2 linked regions of the Herbiconiux aconitum genome follow. The protein of the gene in region 1 binds, or shares a complex with, the protein of each later gene. Links are inferred from orthologs where the notes say so. Each region holds a gene or a part of one and is shown on either strand. Other genes may lie near its edges.

Region 1 (2,945 bases):
CACGGCGATCTTCGCCGCGGCCGACGAGGTGGCGATCGGGGTCATCCTCGCGGCGCGCGAGCTCGGCATCTCCGTGCCCGACGATCTCTCGGTGATCGGCATCGACAACCACCCCCTGGCCGAGATGTTCGGGCTCACCTCGATCGAGCAGCGGCCCGATCTGCAGGGCGAACAGGTGGTCGACTGGGTGATCCGCCAGCTCGAGGAGCCCGGCTGGACGCCCCCGAAGCGTCACACGGTGCTGCCGGCCACCCTCATCATGCGCTCGTCGACGGCGCGTCCCCGCCCGCGAATCGGCTGAGGTCGGGCACCACGAAGTCGCCGGCGGCGCGGTCGATCGGCAGTTCGGCCACGACAGCGGGGCCGTCGGTGGGAATGGGCCCGTGGATGTGCGGAAAGCCGGGGGTCTCCTCGGTGACCTGCAGACCGGCGGCGGCCAGCGCATCCGTGTCGAGCACGACGAGCAGCAGCGAGAAGCGGATGTCGGCGTAGAACTCATCGAGCACCCCGCGCACGCCGTCGAGGGCGACCGCGTGCACGAACCCCGCCTCGTCGAGGCTCACACCGCGCGTGGAGACCTCGTACTCCCCCAGGTTGCGTGCCGATTCCCAGTCGTCGACGATGGCGACGTGTGCGATCAGGGCCATGCGAGCCTCCTTTAATGACACTAGATAGTATCATTTACCCTGAACAGCGGGGAGGCCGGATGGCGAAGCGCGGCAGACCGACCGCCTACGAGCGCGCAGTGCGGCGGGAACGCATCCTCGACGCCGCCGTCGCAACCTTCGCGGGGCGCGGCTTCGGCGCCGCCAGCCTCGACGAGATCGCGGCCGCCGCCGGAGTCACGAAGCGCACCCTCTACACCGACGTGGGCGACAAGGCGGCGTTGTTCGCTGCGGCCGTCGAGCGAGAGCACGACCACATCCGAGCGGTGGCGACGGATGCCGGCTCCCTGATCGACGTGGCGACCGAGATGGTCATGGTGCTGCACTCCGACTCCGCGGTCGCCCTGCACCGGTCGGTGATCGCCGAGGCGCGGCGCTTCCCCGATCTGGCGCAGACCTTCTATGCCAGCGGACCACTGCACTCGATCGACCTCTTGGCAAGCTACCTACCGCCCGGCGGCGACACGCCCACCCGTGCGGCGGCTCTCTACTCCGTGCTGCTCGGCGAGCCCCACCGCCGCCGCCTGCTCGACCTCACCCCGGCCCCCACCCGCTCCGAGGCGGCCGCCCACGCATCCGCCTCCCTGGCGCTCCTCGCGAGGAGTTAACGACGGATGCCCCAAGCCAGTGGCCCGGGGCATCCGTTGGAAGGAGAGAAGACTACTTCAGGGTGACGGTGGCGCCAGCCTCTTCGAGCTGAGCCTTGGCCTTGTCAGCGGCCTCCTTGGTCGCGCCTTCGAGCACGGCCTTGGGGGCGCCGTCAACGAGAGCCTTCGCCTCACCGAGGCCGAGGCTGGTGAGTGCGCGCACCTCCTTGATGACCTGGATCTTCTTCTCGCCGGCCGACTCGAGGATGACGTCGAAAGCGGTCTGCTCCTCGACCTCCTCGGCAGCGGCGGCCGGGCCGGCAACGCCGGCGACGGCGACGGGGGCAGCCGCGGTGACCTCGAAGGTCTCCTCGAATGCCTTGACGAACTCGCTCAGCTCGATGAGCGTGAGCTCCTTGAATGCGTCAAGCAGTTCCTCGGTGGAAAGCTTTGCCATGATGTTCTCCTTGTTTGGTAGTTAGTTCAACCGCTCACGAGCCTGCGCTCAGGAAGCGGACTCCTGCTTCTCACGCAGCGCATCGACCGTGCGAACGGCCTTCGACAGCGGGGCGTTGAAGAGATATGCGGCACCGAACAGCGAAGCCTTGAAGGCACCGGCGAGCTTCGCCAGCAGAACTTCACGGGATTCGAGGTCGGCGAGCTTGGTGACCTCGGCGGCGGTCAGAGGGTTACCGTCGAAGTAACCGCCCTTCACGACCAGCAGAGGGTTTGCCTTGGCAAAGTCACGCAGCGACTTGGCGACGGCCACGGGGTCTCCGTGAACGAACGCGATCGCGGACGGACCGGCGAGCTCGTCGTCGAACGACGAGATGCCGGCGTTGTTCGCCGCGATCTTGGTCAGCGTGTTCTTTACCACGGCGTATGACGCGTGCTCACGGATGGAGCCGCGCAGCTGCTTGAGCTGTGCGACCGTGAGACCGCGATACTCGGTCAGCAGAACGGCGGTCGAGCTCTGGAAAAGTTCCGTGAGCTCGGCTACCGAGGCTTCCTTGTTCGCCATGGCGCTCCTAGTAGTAGTCAGTTTCAGCCGGGACGACTGCTGTACGGAGGCTCACAAGCTGTTCAGACAAACAGAAAAGCTCCGGCACAGGGCCGGAGCGAGGAGAAGCAGGAGACCTGCTCGAACTAACTACGTGCACCTGCGCGGGTCTTCGTTCTCACGAGACTTCGATCGATGGTTGCTTTCGCGCACATCGATGACCAGCGGTCTTTGGCTTCGTACAGAGTAAGCGACCCGCGCATCCAGTGCAAATCGGATGCGCGGGTCGCTGTGATCAGCGTTTCCTGATCAGCGTTTCTTGCCTCTATTCGTCTCCGGCGATCCACCGCGCCATGCGGGCGAGGTCGTGGTCGTCGGATTCGATGCCCGCGTCGGCGAAGCGCTCCCGCAGGAGGTCGACGAGCTCGGGCTCGGAGGCATCCCCGGCGTCGGCTTTCACCTGCGCCATGATGCCCTCGGCCTTCTCGACGACGGACGCGTCGTCGCTGCCGACCATGATGGGTTCGCTCTGCTCGTCATCGGGCATGAGGGTCAGACTTTCCGGTTGCCCGAGACGGCTCGCACGATGAAGACGATCACCGCGAAGACCAGGAGGATCAGACCGATCCAGAGCAGGAAGTTCAGGGTCTGCACGAAGCCTCCCGTGAACAAGAGGATCACGGCTATGACGGC
Region 2 (3,049 bases), on another replicon or contig:
CTTCGACGACGAGAGGCTGGATGCGGGGGCGGCGCCCGAAGCGCAACCTGTTGCGCCGGCACCCGTCGCAGCACCTGCGACGCCGGTGCCGCTCGCCGCTGTGAACGGCGAGGTGCACGTCGGTTCGATCGTGGTGCTGGAGCGGGAAGACACCACGACGCTCGACCGCGACGACACGACCGTGATCGAGGTCGATGCTGCGGCGGTGCTCGAGACGGGTCGGGCAGCCGTGCTCGACGACCTCGAGGAGGTGGTGCAGGCTGCACCCGAACCCGAGTACGTCGTCGACACCGAGATCACCCTTCCGCTTCTGCCCCGGCCGGCCTGGGCCGATCGATTGGCCGTCTTCGACCTCGAGACCACAGGCATCGACGTCGAGACCAGCCGCGTGGTGACCGCGAACATCAGCCTGCTGGATGCCGCGGGCCAGGTGGTGAGCCGTCGTGACTGGTTGGCCGATCCGGGTGTTCCGATTCCCGAGCAGGCCACCGCGGTGCACGGCGTCAGCACCGAGCACGCGCGAGCGGCGGGTCGCCCGGCGGCCGAGGTGGTGGCGGAGATCGTGGCCGAGCTCCGCCGAGTCTTCGACGAGGGCTATGCGCTCGTCGTCTACAACGCTCCCTACGACCTCACGCTGCTCAATCGCGAAGCGTCACGACACGGCAGTGAGCCGCTCGACACGCCTCCTGCGGTGGTCGATCCGCTGGTGATCGACAAGCAGATCGATCGTTACCGGAGGGGCAAGCGCACGCTCGAGGTGTCCGCCGCGTTCTACGGCGTGGCACTCACGGATGCCCACGACGCCGGTGCCGACGCCATCGCGGCGGGGCGCGTGGCCCAGGCTCTGGCCTCGAAGTATGCGGTCGACCTCGACCTGACGCTCGAGCAACTGCACGCGGCGCAGGCAGCTTGGCATGACGCCCAGTCCGACTCCTTCGAGGACTACATGCGCCGCACCCGCGACCCCACGTTCACGTCCCGTCGCGGATGGCCCGAGTCCCCGCGCCCTGCCTGACCCGCCGTCCGCCCCTACCCGCTCGGTCGGCCCCAGCCGCCCCCACCCTCACCCAAACGACGGAGTTTCGCCCCGAGAACCCGAAGCGACGGAGGCACACTCCGCGTGTCGCGAAGAACTCCGTCGATTCGCACCTGGGCGAACCTGCGCGAGTCGACCACGAGCATCCGCACCTCCTGATCGAGGTGCCAGCCGCCGCCGGCTCCCATCGCGATCGCAGGCCGCGGGCCGCGCTCGACGACCTAGGGTGAGCGCGAGGCCGCGTCAGCGACCTCACGCGAACATGTCGCCTCGCGCCGCAGTAGCGGCGGCGCGAGCAGTGAGCGACGCGCGACCGCAGGCCGCGCATCGCGGGAGGCGCAGGAATAGCAAGAACCCCGCCGACCGGAGTCGACGGGGTTCCCGTGCGTTTGTGGAGACGGAGCTTACTTGCTCGCGCCGCCGAAGCCCTTGTAGCGGCTGTTGAACTTCTCGACGCGACCGGCCGAGTCGAGGATGCGCTGCTTGCCCGTGTAGAACGGGTGCGACTCCGACGAGATCTCGACGTCGATCACCGGGTAGGTGTTGCCGTCTTCCCACTCGATCGTCTTCGACGACGACACGGTCGAACGGGTGAGGAAGGTGGCGCCGGACGCGAGGTCTCGGAAGACCACAGCTTCGTACTTCGGGTGGGTGTCAGTCTTCATAGTGGAGTCCTTGTTTACACAGTGGTGATTTTTGAGCACAGCGGGGATGAAATCGTGGGCCACACGGGCCAGCTAGACAGTTTAGCAGATCTGATTCCGGATGAGCGTCAGGATGCGCGTGCCGTGTAGCGGCCGTCTTCTTCGTTCAGCGTGATCGGAAGCCCGAAGGTCGTCTCGAGGTTCTCGGAGGTGAGCACCTCGCCGATCGGGCCGCTCGCGACGATCCCGCCCTGGTTCAGGAGCAGCGCGTGGGTGAACCCGCGCGGGATCTCCTCGACGTGGTGGGTCACCATCACGATCGCGGGCGCCTCAGGTGCCGAGGCGTAGCCGCCGAGCAGCTGCAGCAGCTCCTCGCGAGCGCCGAGGTCGAGCGACGCGGCCGGCTCGTCGAGCAGCAGCAGCTCGGGGTCGGTCATCACCGAGCGGGCGATCTGCACGCGCTTCTGCTCGCCGTCACTGAGCGAACCGAAGAGCCGCTCCGAGAGATGGTCGAGCTTCCACTCGCCCAGCACCCGTTGCGCCCGGCGCAGGTCGATGTCTTCGTAGGCCTCGTTCCACCGGCCGGTGACGGAGTAGGCGGCTGTGAGAACCACGTTCAGCACCGTCTCGTTGCCCGGGAAGCGGCGGGCCATCGCGCTCGACGCGAAGCCGACACGCGGGCGCAGCTCGAACAGGTCGACCTCGCCGAGCTTGCCGTCGAGCACATGCACGGTGCCGCCCGAAGGATGGTTCATCGCCGCGGCGATCTGCAGCAACGTCGTCTTGCCGGCGCCGTTCGGCCCCAGCACCACCCATCGCTGGTCGCCGTCGACCGTCCAGTTCACGTCGGTGAGGATCTGATTTCCATCACGGATGACAGAGACGTTCTGCAGGTCGAGCACGTTGGGCATGAAAGAAGTTTATCGGGCGGCGTCAGGTGTATTTGACGAACGGTGCTTGGGTACCACATCGCCACTTCCCACGATGCGCCGGCCTGCGGCTGGCGCGTCGCTCATTGCTCGCGCCGCCGCTTCTGCGGCGCGAGGCGACATGTTCGCGTGCGGTCGCTGACGCGGCCGCGCGCTCACCCTGGGTCGTCGAAAAAGGCCCGCAGCCCGCAATATCGTGCTCCCCTATCAGGCTCCTGGCTTGCTTCCGCCGACCCTCAGTCGCCTGGCTGGCTCCCGCCGGCTACGGGCTCACCCCACGAGCGACCGGTAGATCCCCGCCGTCTGGGCCGCGATCGACGACCAGCTGAACTCGGCCTCGGCTCGGGCGCGTCCGGCCTCGCCCATCCGTGCCGCACGCACCGGATCGGTGACGACCTCTGTCAGCGCGCGCGCCAGGTCGGTCACGAAACGGTCGGGGT

What was found.
Region 2: rplL (region 1) and N1027_RS14880 share a complex: the UniProt entries of both Escherichia coli proteins name them as parts of the 50S ribosomal subunit. The link is inferred for Herbiconiux aconitum from one-to-one orthologs.

What each region holds. Positions count from the first base shown.
Region 1 is NZ_JANLCM010000001.1:409,764-412,708, forward strand. The notes cover bases 18-2,891. They hold rplL (50S ribosomal protein L7/L12), read right to left. Parts: upstream 1,710-2,891; coding sequence 1,326-1,709; downstream 18-1,325. Other genes in these bases: N1027_RS01825 (LacI family DNA-binding transcriptional regulator), read left to right, coding at 18-301; N1027_RS01830 (DUF952 domain-containing protein), read right to left, coding at 258-647; N1027_RS01835 (TetR/AcrR family transcriptional regulator), read left to right, coding at 707-1,273; rplJ (50S ribosomal protein L10), read right to left, coding at 1,758-2,273; N1027_RS01850 (hypothetical protein), read right to left, coding at 2,578-2,799. Also shown: more of N1027_RS01825, read left to right, coding at 1-17; more of N1027_RS01855, read right to left, coding at 2,892-2,945. UniProt on the Escherichia coli protein: The binding site for several of the GTPase factors involved in protein synthesis (IF-2, EF-Tu, EF-G and RF3). Is thus essential for accurate translation.
Region 2 is NZ_JANLCM010000002.1:706,500-709,548, forward strand. The notes cover bases 72-3,049. They hold N1027_RS14880 (type B 50S ribosomal protein L31), read right to left. Parts: upstream 1,702-3,049; coding sequence 1,441-1,701; downstream 72-1,440. Other genes in these bases: N1027_RS14875 (exonuclease domain-containing protein), read left to right, coding at 72-1,015; N1027_RS14885 (ABC transporter ATP-binding protein), read right to left, coding at 1,809-2,591; glgA (glycogen synthase), read right to left, coding at 2,880-3,049. Also shown: more of N1027_RS14875, read left to right, coding at 1-71.